3 regions of the Rhodopseudomonas sp. BR0G17 genome follow, and region 1 is predicted to be linked to each of the others. Evidence: predicted binding sites of a transcription regulator. Region 1 holds the regulator's gene; each other region holds the start of a gene.
The links. The regulator PhoB, encoded in region 1, activates phosphate uptake and scavenging genes when phosphate is short. The targets are predictions, from matches to a motif close to TGTCATNNANCTGTCAT.

Region 1 (5,178 bases):
GGTCTCAACTTCGAAATATTCACCCAGAATACCCCGCCGCCGGGCTCGAATGAGGGCGGCCTGCTCAACGCCATCGTCGGCTCGATCATCATGACGATCCTCGGCGTCGGCATCGGCGCGCCGCTCGGACTATTCGCCGGCACGTACCTCGCCGAGTACGGCAAATACGACAAGCTCACCTCGGTGATCCGCTTCATCAACGACATCCTGCTCAGCGCGCCGTCGATCATCATCGGCCTGTTCATCTATGGCGCGGTGGTGGTGACGATGGGCCGGTTCTCGGCGCTCGCCGGCGCGCTGGCGCTGGCGGTGATCGTGATCCCGGTGGTGGTGCGCACCACCGAAGACATGCTGCTGCTGGTGCCGAGCTCGCTGCGCGAAGCCGCCTCGGCGCTCGGCCTGCCGCGCTCGCTGGTGATCCGCCGGATCGCCTATCGCGCCGCCCGTGCCGGTCTGATCACCGGCATCCTGCTGGCGACCGCCCGTGTCGCCGGTGAGACCGCGCCGCTGCTGTTCACCGCGCTCAGCAACCAGTTCTTCAGCCTGGATCTGACCAAGACGATGGCCAACCTGCCGGTGACCATCAACAACTTCGTCCAGAGCCCCTACGCTTACTGGAAGCAGCTCGCTTGGACCGGCGCGCTGCTGATCACCCTGACCGTGCTTGCCCTGAACATTGGCGCGCGCATCATCGGCGCCGAGAGGACCACGAAATGACCGAGATCTCGATCGCCACCAGCGTTCCGTCCGCGATGCCGCCGATCGGCGCCCAGCCGGACGGCCCGGCCAAGGTGACCGTGCGCGACCTCAATTTCTACTACGGTCAGAACCATGCGCTGAAGCACATCAACCTGGCGCTCGCCACCAACCGCGTCACCGCGTTCATCGGTCCGTCGGGCTGCGGCAAGTCAACCCTGCTGCGCATCTTCAACCGGATGTACGATCTGTATCCGGGCCAGCGCGCCGAGGGGCAGGTGCTGCTCGACAACACCAACATTCTCGACCCCAAGCTCGACCTCAACCTGCTGCGCGCGCGGGTCGGCATGGTGTTCCAGAAGCCGACGCCGTTCCCGATGACGATCTATGAGAACATCGCGTTCGGCGTCCGCCTGTACGAGAAGATCTCGAAGTCGGAGATGGACGGCCGGGTCGAGAAGGCGCTGCGCGGCGCCGCACTGTGGAACGAAGTGAAGGACAAGCTCGGCGCTTCCGGTCTCAGCCTGTCGGGCGGTCAGCAGCAGCGTCTGTGCATCGCCCGCACCATCGCGGTGCGGCCGGAAGTGATCCTGTTCGACGAGCCGTGCTCGGCGCTCGATCCGATCTCCACCGCCAAGATCGAAGAGCTGATCGACGAGCTGAAGGAACAATACACCATCGCGATCGTGACCCATAACATGCAGCAGGCGGCGCGCGTGTCAGAGTCGACCGCCTTCATGTATCTCGGCGAGCTGATCGAATTCGGCCCGACCAACAAGATCTTCACCTCGCCGAGCGATCGGCGCACCCAGGATTACATCACCGGCCGGTTCGGCTGACGCGGCGGGCGAGGAGCACGGATATGGGATTCGAACACACCACCAAGGCGTTCGACGGCGACCTGCAGGAGCTGACCCGGCTGGTCGCGGAGATGGGCGGTTTGGCCGAGCGCCAGATCGTCGACTCGGTCGATGCGCTGATCCGGCGCGACGTCGCGCTGGCCTCGCGCGTGGTCGCGGCCGATGCCGAGATCGACCAGATGCAGCGGAATATCGAAGAGCGCGCGGTGTTGACCATCGCGCGGCGCCAGCCGATGGCGATCGATCTGCGCGAAATCGTCGGCGCGATGCGCGTCGCGACCGACCTCGAGCGGATCGGCGATCTGTCGAAGAACATCGCCAAGCGCGTCAACGCGATCGACAGCGACTTCCATCCGCTGAAGCTGATCCGCGGCCTCGAGCACATGACCGACCTCGTGCAGTCGCAGGTCAAGGCGGTGCTCGATGCCTATACGGCGCACGATCTGCCGGCCGCGATGGTGGTGTGGAACGGCGACGAGGAAGTCGACGCGATCTGCACCTCGCTGTTCCGCGAGCTGCTTACCTACATGATGGAAGATCCGCGCAACATCTCGTTCTGCATTCACCTGATGTTCTGCGCCAAGAACATCGAGCGGATCGGCGATCACGCGACCAACATCGCCGAGACGGTGTTCTACATGATCGAAGGTCAGCAGATCATGGACAAGCGTCCGAAGGGCGACATGACCACCTTCGCCAACGCGACGCCCGGTAACTGACGCTGCTCTGGCCGCCGGCCCGCCGGGCCGGCAGTCATGGGACGGATCGAGACGACACTGAGACGAGGACGACAATGGCTGCGCGCATTCTGGTAGTTGAAGACGAGGAAGCGCTGACGACGCTGCTGCGATACAATCTGGAATCCGAAGGTTACGAGGTCGAGACGGTGGCGCGCGGCGATGACGCCGACACCCGGATGAAGGAGCGGATTCCCGACCTGGTCGTTCTGGACTGGATGCTGCCGGGCCTGTCCGGCATCGAGCTGTGCCGCCGGCTGCGGGCGCGTCCGGAAACCAAGCAACTGCCGATCATCATGCTGACGGCGCGTGGCGAAGAAAGCGAGCGGGTCCGTGGGCTCGCGACCGGCGCCGACGATTACATCGTCAAGCCGTTCTCGGTGCCGGAGCTGCTGGCCCGGGTGAAGGGCCTGCTGCGCCGCGCGGCGCCGGAGCGTCTCGCCACCGTGCTGGCGTACGGTGATCTCGAACTCGACCGCGACAAGCGCCGGGTGGCGCGCTCCGGCCGGCCGATCGATCTCGGTCCAACCGAGTATCGCCTGCTCGAATTCTTCCTTGAGCACCCGGGCCGGGTGTTCAGCCGCGAGCAGCTGCTCGACGGCGTTTGGGGCCGCGACATCTACATCGATGAGCGTACCGTCGACGTGCACATCGGCCGCCTGCGCAAGCTGCTCAATATCGGTCGCGAGCAGGACCCGATCCGCACTGTTCGCGGTGCCGGCTACGCCCTCGACGATCGCTTCGCCAAGGTCGAAGGCAGCCCGTCGTAGTTGTTAGCAGGTTTGCGACGTCGGTGAGCAAAGCGAGCGTGCCCACCAAGACACTCGTTCAAACCACGATGACCGCGAGCGTGATTTAGCGACACGTGGCAACGACGCGATGGCGGCGTTTGTCGACTCTATCGCTTTTGCAATCGTTCAGCCGCGGCCTCAGCCCAACATAGCAGCGTCATCCTCCGCGAAGGCGGAGGATCCCGTATTGCAGTGAGTGGGTGGGAAGTAACGGACGCTCTGGGATACTGGGTCGCCCGCTTTCGCGGGCGATGACAGTTTGGCGGGATGGCCAACCCTGCGCTGCGCGAGCGCGGATTGCCGCGGCCTTGGGCTGGCGGCGTCAGTCTAGCGGGTGGTCTTGGGAGCTGCGCGTCGGCGATCGCCGACCGGCTGATAGGCGATGCGCGAGTGATGCGCGCAGTAGGGCAGGCCCGGCAGCGACTTGCCGCCGCAGAAGAAGAATTCCGGGCTCGACGGATCGCCGACCGGCCAGTGGCAGGTGGCTTCGTTGAGTTCCAGCAGCGACAGCCGCTGGTTCATCGGAACCACGTTGTCGAAGGCGATCGGATCTGGCTCGGCTTCCACTTCGAAAGCGTGCGCCAGTGCGGTGTTGCCGCGCGCCACCGGCCGGGTCACCCTCATCATCTGCTGCACCGGGCGCGCCTTGCGCGGCCGCGGCGCTGCCGACGTGGGGCTCTTGGCCCGGCCCGACAGGCCGAGGCGGTGGACCTTGCCGATCACGGCATTGCGGGTGACGTTGCCAAGCTCGGCGGCAATTTGACTCGCCGACAGCCCGCCCTCCCACAATTTCTTCAACTGCTCGACGCGCTCGTCGGTCCAGGTCAATGCCGTCATAGTTCTATCCCTTCCTGCCGCGGGCGCCGAAGGGCGGCGCGGAACCGCGGCTGTGAGGTCGTCAAAATCTCAGCTGTCAGAATCCCTTAGCGCTCGCCGGACGACCCTTGCCGCCCCGGCGTTACGCCTCATCCGAGAACTCGAAATGGATTACAAACCGCGCACGAGATGTCGTACCCGACAGTCAAAAGGCTACAATATGCCGTGACTCACGCGCAAGAGTCCGACCCGGTGCGTCCACACCTTCTCCTGTGAGTGAGTCCGCGAAGCCACAACAAACAGCGCGAGTGCTGCTTTCTGGCAGCACTTCGTCGAAGCTCCGTGTTGACAGTGAGTTCGACGCTTCTAGAATAATCCCACGTGCCGCCTGGAAAGGCGGCACGTTTCGTTTCCGGGGTACGTTGTCCCAGACTGCGTTCGTGTCATGCGCGTGACGCGGCCGGCCGGCGGCCCGCTATTTTCCGATCGGATCGGCCATGTCTCAGAGCGCTTCAACGTCCCATCTCCTCCCGGTTTTCGCCAGAGCGGATGTCGCGTTCGAGCGCGGCGAAGGTGTCTGGCTGCACGGAACTGATGGCGAGCGCTACCTCGACTTCACCAGCGGCGTCGCCGTCAACGCGCTCGGCCATTGCCATCCGCATCTGGTCGAAGCCTTGCAGGAGCAGGCGACCAAACTGTGGCATATGTCCAACCTGTTCAAGAGCCCGGACGGCGAGAAGCTGGCGGCGCGGCTGTGCGAACAGAGCTTTGCCGACAAGGTGTTCTTCTGCAATTCGGGTGCTGAAGCGGTCGAGTGCGCGCTGAAGATGGCGCGGCACTATCACTTCTCCAAGGGCGAGCCCGAGCGCACCCGGGTGATTACTTTCGAAGGCGCGTTTCACGGCCGCACGCTCGGCACGCTCGCCGCCACCGGCTCGGCAAAGTACCTGGAAGGCTACGGCAAGCCGCTCGACGGTTTCGATCAGTTGCCGCTCGGTGACCTCGATGCGGTCAAGGCCGCGATCGGTCCGAATACCGCCGCGATCCTGATCGAGCCGCTGCAGGGCGAGGGCGGCGTGCGCTCGCCGGAGCTGGCGTTCTTCCGCGGCCTGCGCGAGCTGTGCGACGCGCACGGCCTGCTGCTGATCTTCGACGAAGTCCAGACCGGCATGGGCCGCACCGGCGAACTGTTCGCCTATAAGCGGGTCGGCGTCGCGCCGGATTTGATGTCGCTGGCCAAAGCACTCGGCGGCGGCTTCCCGATCGGCGCCTGCCTGT
Region 2 (5,178 bases), on a different contig from region 1:
TCTGGTGGCGTCCGGCCTGTTTGCGGCGTCGATGCTGCAACGTGAAATGAGCAACGAGCGGTTCGAGCAGACCAAGGCGCTGGTCGAAAGCGCGCTGAATATGGCGATGGGGCTGCAGAAGCAGGTCGCGGCCGGCAAGCTCACCAAGGAGCAGGCGATCGCCGAATTCCAGCAGCGCGCCCAGAGCATGACCTACGACGGCACTAACGGTTACTTCTTCGCCTACAAAATGGACGGCTCGGTCGTGGTGATGTCCGATCCGAAAATGATCGCCACCAACCGGCTCGACGTCGAGACCGGCGGCCGCAAGATCGTGCGCGAATTGCGCGACGGCGTTGCCGCAAAGGGCGACGTGACGCTGATCTATGAATTCATGAAGCCGGGCAGCACCGAGCTGCTCCGCAAAGTGTCTTATGCCGCCGTCATCCCCGGATGGGACATGTTCGTCGGCACCGGCGTGTACTTGCAGGACATCAACGCCAAGCTGAAGCCGCTTCTGACCTGGCTCGGCGTCGTCATCGTCGGCATCGGTGTGGTGTGTGCCCTGGTCGCGTGGCTGATCAGCCGCAGCATCACTCAGCCGCTCGGCGCGCTGGGTACCCGCATGACCTCGCTGGCCGAAGGCCAGCTCGACGCGCCGATCCCCGGCGTCGACCGCGGCGACGAAATCGGCGCGATGGCCAAGACCGTGCAGGTTTTCAAGGACAACGCGATCCGGATCCGCGGGCTCGAACAGCAGGAGCAGGAGGCGCAGCGCCGCGCCGCAGCCGAGCGCAGCGCGCTGATGCAGAGCATCGCCGACGATTTCGAACGTAGCGTCAACGGCGTGGTGCGGAGCGTGGCCGATGCCACGCGCTACATGCAGAACACCGCGCAGTCGATGACCTCGACCGCGGCCGATGCCTCGACGCGCGCGGCGGCGGTTGGTGCGGCGTCAGATTCGGCATCGGGTATGGTCGGCACCGTGGCGTCGGCCTCCGAGCAGCTCTCGAGCTCGGTGCAGGAAATTTCCCGTCAGGTCGATCAATCGCGCTCGGTGGCGAGCAAGGCGGTGAGCGACGCCGAGGAGACCAACGGGACGGTGATGCAGCTGTCGGTCAGCGCCGAGAAGATCGGCGAAGTCGTGCAGCTGATTCACTCGATCGCGTCGCAAACCAACCTGCTGGCGCTGAACGCCACGATCGAAGCGGCGCGCGCCGGCGAGTCCGGGCGCGGCTTTGCGGTGGTGGCGAGTGAAGTGAAGGCGCTGGCGAGCCAGACCGCCAAGGCGACCGAAGAAATCTCCGCGCAGGTCGCGGCGATGCAGTCCTCGACCGCAAGTGCGGTTCAGTCGATCGGCGGCATCACCGCGACAATCGGCGAGATCAACAAGATCACTGTGGCGATTGCGACGGCGGTCGAGCAGCAGGGGGCTGCAACGCAGGAAATCGCCCGCAACATTCAATCGGTTGCGGCCGGTTCGAGCGAAATCAGCGATCACATCGGCGGCGTCAGTTCCGCCGCCCAGGCGACCGGCGACGCGGCTTCAGAAGTACTTTCGCATGCCCGGGCGCTCGACAGCCAATCTGGTGCACTGCAATCGGCGGTCGACGACTTCCTCCGCAAGATTCGCGCCGCCTGATCGTGGTCGAGGCTTGAACCTTTTGGCCTCCAGTGGTGACAATTCTCTGCTGGGGGGATGCGTGAAGGACGAGAGACAACGCATGCCCATGATGTTGCAAGGCACCGTCGCTTTCGAACCTGAATTCGTCGGCAATCTGGCGTGGCTCACCCGCGCGCTGATCGCCCGCGACATCGATCCGGATGGCGTCATCATCGCCAAGGATCTGGCCGGCGCAGGCGCGATGCCACGCGCGGCAAGCCTGCGCTACGTCTACACGGTCTCGACCGGCGACACTGATTTCGTCGTGATCGAAACCAGCGACGCGCGGTTTCTCGAACAATTCCTCAATCGTCTCGAATCCGCCGACGACACGCCGACGGCTCTGCCGCCCAAAGGCATGTTCGCGCGCCTGACCCGCTGGATGTCACCGCCGGCGTGATGACAACGGGCGCGATCTTCGTGCGCCGAAGCAGCGCCTCCTGTCGCAACGTCATTCCGGGGCGCGCCGACAGGCGCGAACCCGGAATCTCGAGATGTTGAAGTAAAGCCGCAGAACCGCACCGCGAAGTTCCGGGTTCACGCGCTGATGCGCGTGCCCCGGAACGACGGCAGTGGTCGGCTGTGGCGCTTACTTCGCCTTCAGGAAGTCGGCGACTTCGAGCAGGATGAACTCGTTGTCGTCGGCCTTGTTCGGATCGCGGCTCGACGAGAACGGCAGGTTGTTGTCGTTGCCGACGATGATGTGGCGGTCGTCGACCTTGTCGACGTTCTCGATGGTGAAGAACGGGAACGCGAGCACGCCGTCGGTCAGCGGCTTCTTCGCCTTCTTGTTCGGATCGCGGATCTTCATCAGGTCGATGAAGCCGATCTTGTTCACCGGCTTGCCGGCGTTCGCATCGGTCAGCTCGATCTTGTAGACGCGCTTGAACTTGGCGAGATCGTTGAAGCAGTCGGTGCCGGTCTTGCCTTCGGGGCAGGCCTTGTCCTTGGTGCCTTCGCCGTTGTCACGCTCGATGACGAGGCCGTGGGTGGCGTCGATCATGTTGAAGTCGCCGATCGCGTTGCCGTTCTGCTCGAACACGTAATGCCAGGAGCGGCCGGTGAACTTCTTCTGCGCGACGTCGAATTCGAGGATGCGCGAGGCTTCCTTGCCGTCGACCTTTTCCCAGTCCTTCTTGTCGGCGTCCCACAGCGGACCTTCGAGCAGGCCGTACAGGAACTTGCCGTCCTTGGAGGCGGCGAAGCCTTCATAGCCCTTGGAGCGCTTGAGATTGACGCCGGTGTAGGTCGCGCCCGGCGCGCCGGGCGACTGCACCGACCAATGATCTGGCGACTTGATCGGTTTGCCGTCGGCCATGCTCTCATAGACGCCGATGATCTTGCCGGTCAGGTCGGCTTCGATGATGTAGGGGCCGAACTCGTCGCCGATCCAGAACCGGTCGCCGATGATCTGGAAGCCTTCGGTGTCGAAGTCCGCGCCGGTCAGATAGCGCTTGTCGGTGTCTTCGTGGACGATGCGGAACGGCACCTTCTTGTCCGGATCGTGCAGGAACACGGTCTGCTTGCGGTCGACCGTGCCGGTCGCCCAGTCGATCTTGTAGTTGTCGAGATACAGCATCGAGTCGGCGGAGTTGTAGCGCGAGCCGAAACCGTTGTCGGTCAGCACACAGAATGTGCCGTCCGGCATCGCCTTGATGCCGGAATGGCCCTGCAGCGGCTGGCCCTTGAACGGCACCGACACGCCGGTCGGACGGCCGTTGGACTTGCCCATCACGCTGCCCTGCGCCTCCACGCGCTGCCCGGTGGTGTACTTGCCCGAGGTTTTCAGATCGGCCGGCGCATCGGCCGGCGCGTCGACGAACGAGGCCGCCGGCAGCACCGCATGGCCGGCGAGGGTGGCGGGAAATTCGCCTTCGGATTGCGCCAGCGCGGCGGACGTCGCCAGCGCAAAGACCGCGACCGAACCGAGCAGTAGTTTTCGCATGAACAGCCTCCTGGAATGGAAAGCCGGTCTTGTGGCGGCGCTCGGTCACAGAGGCCTGACGGATCGATGAAGCGACGATGACGGGCCCTGCGACCAATTGGCCAACCACCGTCGAGGCCGGCTTTGACTCCCTCGGCCGGCGATCCTATTTAGAAGCGTTCTAAACTTGCGGGTGCTGAAATGAAGGCGTTTTCCGACCTCACCGAGCGTGAAATCCTGGCCGTCGCCATCTCGGGCGAGGAGGAAGACAGCCGGATCTATCTGGCGTTCGCCGAGGATCTGGCCGAGCGTTATCCCGATTCCGCGCGCGTCTTCACCGAGATGGCGCAGCAGGAGAAGGGCCATCGTCACATGCTGCTGCGGATGTACGAGCAGCGGTTCGGGCCGGACCTGCCGCCGATCCGCCGCGAGGACGTTAAAGGCTTCATCCGCCGCCGCCCGATCTGGCTCACCCGCAATCTGCCGCTCGACCGCATCCGTAAAGAAGCCGAGACGATGGAGTTCGAGGCGCAGCGCTTCTACGAGCGCGCCGCCGAACGGGCGACCGACGTCCACATCCGCAAGCTGCTGTCCGACCTCGCCGAGTTCGAGAAGCGCCACGAGCAGCGCGCCACCCAACTCACCGACAAGATCCTAACCCCCGATGCGCGCAGCGCCGAGGATCATGCGGCGCGGCGGATGTTCGTGCTGCAATACGTCCAGCCCGGTCTCGCTGGCCTGATGGACGGTTCGGTGTCGACCCTGGCGCCGCTGTTCGCTGCCGCCTTCGCGACCCATCAGAACTGGCAGACCTTCCTGGTTGGTCTGGCCGCCTCGATCGGCGCCGGCATCTCCATGGGCTTCGCCGAAGCGCTGTCCGACGACGGCTCGATGACCGGGCGCGGCTCGCCGTGGTTGCGCGGCGGCATCTGCGGACTAATGACCACGATCGGCGGTCTCGGTCACACGCTGCCGTATCTCGTCCCTGATAGTTGGGCCAACGCGTTCTGGATCGCGACCGGCATCGCCGCGCTGGTGGTGTTCGTCGAACTGTGGGTGATCGCTTACGTTCGCGCCAGATACATGGACACGCCGTTCCTGCACGCGGTGTTCCAGATCGTGCTGGGCGGCGTCATCGTGCTCGGTGTCGGCATCCTGATCGGCGGTGCTTAGTCGCGGTGCTACACGCGGCGTTAGACCTAAGTCTTAGTCGGGAACCGGCTTTCCTCGTAACCGCACGAGGCGTTTGCTTAAACAATTCCAAATAGCCGGCAATCAGCATGGGGCTCTCCTAGGAGTGCCTCATGTCGTTCTCGTTCAAATCCATCCGCAAAATTCAGGTCAAGATTGCGCTGGTCGCGGGCCTCTGCCTGACCGGCGCCAGCCTGATCCTGATCGGCTACAGCGTGCTGTCGGCGCAGAGCACGCACCACTACGTCACCGCTGAGGTGATGAAGCTGGTCGATCAGCAGACCAAGGAAAGCCTGCTCAACCGCGCCAGCTCCGAAGCCTCGGTGATCAAGGCCGAGCTCGACCTCGGGCTCGACTCCGCGCGCAACATGGCGCACGCCTTCGAGGTGCTGGCCGACCCCAACAATGCGGGCACCACCGA
Region 3 (5,178 bases), on a different contig from region 1:
GGTTCTGAGCCCGCTGGCGCTACGCCTGCGGGGGCGTCTCCGGCCGGGCGGTGTGCTCCAGCGGCAGTTCGGCGTCGCCCTCGGCGTGGTGCTCTCGCTTGGGATGCGACGCCTTCTTGCGCGGGCGGGACTGCTCGACCGCCTCGGTCATCAGCTTCTCGACGTCGGCATTGTATTTCGGCAGCGGTCCGATCGCCTCGGCGTGGTCAGTGCTTGCCGTCCCGGCGTCGCTCAGGATGGCCGCCTGGGGCGAAGGCGTCGGCTGCTCCATTGGAGCGGGTCGCGCGCGCGCCAGCACGTTCGGCATGACATCCGGCTCCAGCGCCTGCGGCGGTACGGTCGGCGCTTCGGCAACCGTCGTGGCCGGCTCTGCGGCCGGGATCGAGGCCGCCGGTTCGGCCACCGCGACGTCGACAGGCTCTGCGGAAGCAGGCTCAGCCGCGGTAGGAACGGGCGTCGCGGGCTCGACGGCGGCCGGCTCGCTGGGAACGGGCTCGGGGGGGGACGCCTCGACCGGGCGCAGGGCTTCGACGCGCGGCGTCTCGGCTGGCGCCGCTTCGCTGCGCATTGGTTCGGCGCGGGCGGCGGAGCCGGCATCGGCCAGCACCTGGCGAACCAGTTCGCGGGTGTTGAGGTCGTCGACCGGGATGCCGTCCGGCCAGCGCAGGCTGCGTTCGGCGGCCGGCTCCAGGGCAGCGCTCCGGGCCATCGCGCGGTCATCGACGGAGACGCGAACCCGCGCGGCCGGCTCGACCGCGTAGGCCTCGCGCCGCGCCGAGCCGCGCCGCGGCATGATCAGATTGCGAACGTCGAGGTCGCTGGCTTCGTAGTCCGGTTCTGCGAAGTCGCGGCCGCCATAGTCGCGGACCGCATAGTCGCGTGCGACGAATTGCGGCTGGGCACGCCGAGCGGTGGCGCGGCGCGGCCGGTCGTCATAGCGGTCGTAGTCGTGGCGGCGAGCGAACTCGCGGCGTTCGACCTCGCGCGGATCGTACTCGTCATAGCCGCCATCGCTGTCGCGACCGCCGTAGCGCCGCCATTCGTAGGCGCGGTGATCGTCGCGGCGGCGCATCTCCTCGTACTCGGCTTCGTCATCATAGGACGCATGCTCGAAGCTGCGCGGGCGCTCCGCAGGGCGCTGCGGTGCAGTGCGCGGTTCTTCGGCGCGCACTGGCTCTTGGGTCACCGGTTGTGGTTTCGGTGGTTGTGCTGGTGGCTGCACGGATGCGACGGGAGCGGGCGCCGCTGGCTGGACGACCGCGGCCACCGCGGCTGCGGGAGCGGGCTTCGGCGCTTCGTCTTCGAGGTCTTCGTTGTTCTCGATCCGCTGCCGCGCGCGTTCGACCTGAGCCTGAATCTTCGCGGCGTAAACGCTCGGCGGCGAGAAGAAGATTTTCGCAACCACCGGAACGATTTCCAGGAAAATGATGAAGCAGCGGGTCATCCACGAGAACAGCGTCATGGTGGCGCCGTCACGCGGGTCGTTCTTCAGTTCCTGATACGCCGCGATCCGAGTCAGCGGATCGAATTTGTCTTTCTTCTCCTGGTAGTAGGAGTCTGCCATCACCTTCTTGCGGAAGTCGGCGACGCTTGCGGCCTTGTCGATTTCGAACTGCTTCAGGTCGGCGCGGGCCGCATCGATCCGCTGCTGCAGCGCATCGGCGCGCGCCTTGATCGCCCCGCGCTCCTGCTCGCGGGCGCCGAGCGCGTCCGCGGTAATCTTGGCCTGAGCGGCGCGGAGGTCGTCGCGGCGGACGTGGAGCTGGGCGATCTCAGCTTCACGCTCGGCGCGCTGCGCCTGGAAAGCCTGGCGCTGCTTCCTGGCGAATTCGTAGCGGGGGCCGGCGCCGGGGCGGCCGGAATTGTTCGGCGTGGCTTTCAGGCCGAACTCTTCGGCGTTCATGTCGGCGATGTAGCGCTGGATCGTCTTGTCGATCTCGGCGATGTCGGCGCGGATGCCGGCCTCGCGGGTCGCCAGCGCGCGGATCTGCTGCTCGATGTCCTCGGTGCGGGCCTGGGTGGTCGGCTCCGGCTTCGGCTGCTCGGTGAGGGCGTCGCGGTGCAGCGCCTCGAGCTGTTCGATGTCGGCGAGCCGGCGCTTGGCTTCGGCGTTCAGCCCGGCTTCGAAAGCTGCGATCTTGTCGTAGACCGGCTGGTTGGCGGCGACGCGGTCGGCTTCGATCTTCTCGTTGATGGTCGAGGAGAAGATCGCGAGTTCCAGGAACATCGCGATCACCCAGGCGAGCCCGAACGACAGCGTCAGCCGGATGCCGACGCGGACGAACCGCCACGCGGTCTGCTTGGCCTCGGCGCGCGACTGGATCGCAGAGGTATTCCACAGCGTGCCCTGATAGAACCAGTCGGATTGGCACAGCGCGCGGTCGAACATCAGCACGGTCAGTGCGATCACCGTCGAGACCAGCAGCCGAGTCCATATATTGTCGATCATGTAGCCGGTGGCGTGGAACGACACGCCGAGCACGACCACGAACGACAGACAGAGCGATGCGCCGAGATGCGTGGCCCATAATTTGTCGGAGGCCGGGCAGCTCTGAAGAGTCTTGCGATCGACGCCAGCGATGATGCCAAGAACGCGTTGAATCATGGCCGCCCAGTTCTGCGGTGACATGCGCCGCGGTTTGGTTGTGACAGGTCGGCCGAGTCTAACAGAGCGTAAACAAATTCAATACGAGGCCACGTTTAGTAGGCGATTCAACAAGCTCCGATTTGGTCTCAGCAATTTCTGCTAAGGTGCCGTGATCGATTGCAAACTTTCTGAGTTGAAGAGGCGGTGAGGCCGCTTTCGCCATCCTCAATATTTTGTCGTGATGGTCCGTTCGGCCACGCTCGTCCATTCCTCGATTACCACTGCTACGCGGCCTCACGGCCCTCGATTTCACATCAGCGCGTTGAAGTGATTCGCGAGCAGGAGGCGCCCAGGCCGTGACGGCGGCATCTGCCGGCAACCCGGCGGCCGGGCAAAATCTGTGGACGAGGGGACCCAGCGATCACCGAAATGCCCCGATCTCGTGTCGTCCGATGGCGGACGGGACCGGTCCGCGGCTCACGCGTCCCGTCGGTCCGGAATGGACGGTTGCCTGTGAGCCTCTGAAGTGTTTTATGACGCCGGTGTGACGCGGTCGGGCGTCTCCGGTCTCCCATGGCCGACCTACGAACCCGCGTTACGTCAACCGGATAGCTCCCGATGCTACGATACTTTCGAGCCTTTCTGCCCAAGGAAGAGAGGTTCTTCGACCTGTTCGCCCAGCACACGCATACGGTCGTGCAGGGAGCCCAGGCGCTGCAGGACATGCTGCGCGGCGGCGACGAGACGCTGGTGCACTGCCAGCGCGTCAGCCATTTCGAATCCGAGGCCGACAACATCACCCGCGAGGTGCTGACCGCGGTGCGCCGGACCTTCATCACCCCGTTCGACCGGGTCGACATCAAGAACCTGATCACGTCGATGGATGACGCCATCGACCAGATGCAGCAGACCGCCAAGGCGGTGATCCTGTTCGAGGTCCGCGAGTTCGAGCCGCCGATGCGCGAGATCGGGTCGCTACTGGTCGAAAGCGCCAATCTGGTCGGCCGCGCGGTGCCGCTGATGCAGTCGATCGGGCCGAACCTGCAGATGCTGACGGCGATGACCGAGGAGATCACCAAGCTGGAAGGCCGGGTCGACGATCTCCACGATATCGGGCTGAAGGAACTGTTCCTCAAGCACCGTAACGCCAACACCATGGATTACATCGTCGGCGCCGAGATCTACGACCACCTCGAGAAGGTCGCCGACCGTTTCGACGACGTCGCCAACGAGATCAATTCCATCGTCATCGAGCAGGTCTAGGGCAGGGGCCGGCCGTGGACGCTTCGCTCGGGCTGCCCATCCTGGTCGGGTTGATCGCCGTCGCGCTGCTGTTCGACTTTTTGAACGGCCTGCACGACGCCGCCAATTCGATCGCCACCATCGTCTCTACCCGCGTCCTGCGGCCGCATTACGCGGTGTTCTGGGCGGCCTCGTTCAATTTCATCGCCTTCATGGTGTTCGGCCTGCACGTCGCCAACACCATTGGCACTGGCATCATCGAGCCCAGCGTGATCGACGCCTCGGTGATCTTCGCCGCGTTGACAGGCGCGATCGTCTGGAACCTGGTGACCTGGGGGCTCGGCATCCCGTCGAGCTCGTCGCATGCGTTGATCGGCGGCCTGCTCGGCGCCGGCCTCGCCAAGGCCGGACTGTCGGCTGCGGTGTGGGGCGGCCTGACCAAGGCGCTGCTGGCGATCGTGTTGTCGCCGCTGGTCGGTTTTCTGCTGGCGCTGGTGCTGGTGGCAATCGTGTCGTGGGCGTCGGTGCGGTCGACGCCGTTCGCGGTGGACCGCGCCTTCCGCATCCTGCAGTTCGCCTCCGCATCGCTGTATTCGCTCGGCCACGGCGGCAACGATGCCCAGAAGACCATGGGCATCATTGCGGTGCTTTTGTATTCGCAGGGCTATCTCGGCGGCGAGTTCTCGGTGCCGTTCTGGGTGGTGCTGTCGTGCCAGGCGGCGATGGCGCTCGGCACCCTGATGGGCGGCTGGCGGATCGTCCGCACCATGGGACTGCGCATCACCAAGCTGACGCCGATGCAGGGCTTCTGCGCCGAAACCGGCGGCGCCGCGACGCTGTTCATGGCGACCTTCCTCGGCGTTCCGGTGTCGACCACCCACACCATCACCGGTGCGATCGTCGGCGTCGGCGCCGCGCGCCGGATGTCGGCGGTGCGCTGGAACGTGGCGAGCTCGATCGTCTATGCCTGGGTGATCACGATCCCGGCCTCGGCCATCGTCGCGGCGCTGGCGTATTGGGCCACGCGGCTGGTGCCGGCGTTCTAAACACAATGTCATTGCGAGGCGCGCAGCGACGAAGCAATCCATCGCGCCGCGCGAGGCGCTGGATTGCTTCGCTTCGCTCGCAATAACGCAGAAGCTTCGCCTTTAGGCCACCAGCTTGAGCCCGACGATGCCGGCGACGATCAGACCGATGCAGGCGAGGCGGCCGACCGTGGCCGGATCGCCGAACAGCGCGATGCCGAGCGCCGCGGTGCCGACCGCGCCGATGCCGCTCCACACCGCATAGGCGGTGCCGATCGGCAGCGTCTTCAGCGCGAGCCCGAGCAGTGCGACGCTGGCGACCAT

Region 2: the regulator PhoB is predicted to act here: its motif matches at 3,654-3,670, upstream of DY467_RS16505 (esterase-like activity of phytase family protein).
Region 3: the regulator PhoB is predicted to act here: its motif matches at 3,121-3,137, upstream of DY467_RS14905 (DUF47 domain-containing protein).

Annotation. Positions count from the first base shown of each region.
Region 1 covers NZ_QUML01000028.1:1,457-6,634, reverse strand. The annotation lists gene pstA (phosphate ABC transporter permease PstA) at 1-717, shown strand, start outside; gene pstB (phosphate ABC transporter ATP-binding protein PstB) at 714-1,535, shown strand; gene phoU (phosphate signaling complex protein PhoU) at 1,559-2,275, shown strand; gene phoB (phosphate regulon transcriptional regulator PhoB) at 2,350-3,063, shown strand; gene DY467_RS19095 (GcrA family cell cycle regulator) at 3,412-3,921, opposite strand; gene DY467_RS19090 (aspartate aminotransferase family protein) at 4,398-5,178, shown strand, end outside.
Region 2 covers NZ_QUML01000021.1:35,773-40,950, forward strand. The annotation lists gene DY467_RS16495 (methyl-accepting chemotaxis protein) at 1-1,621, shown strand, start outside; gene DY467_RS16500 (hypothetical protein) at 1,704-2,042, shown strand; gene DY467_RS16505 (esterase-like activity of phytase family protein) at 2,232-3,587, opposite strand; gene mbfA (iron exporter MbfA) at 3,768-4,739, shown strand; gene DY467_RS16515 (methyl-accepting chemotaxis protein) at 4,871-5,178, shown strand, end outside.
Region 3 covers NZ_QUML01000017.1:92,140-97,317, reverse strand. The annotation lists gene DY467_RS14910 (DUF4407 domain-containing protein) at 20-2,605, opposite strand; gene DY467_RS14905 (DUF47 domain-containing protein) at 3,206-3,850, shown strand; gene DY467_RS14900 (inorganic phosphate transporter) at 3,865-4,875, shown strand; gene sugE (quaternary ammonium compound efflux SMR transporter SugE) at 4,978-5,178, opposite strand, start outside.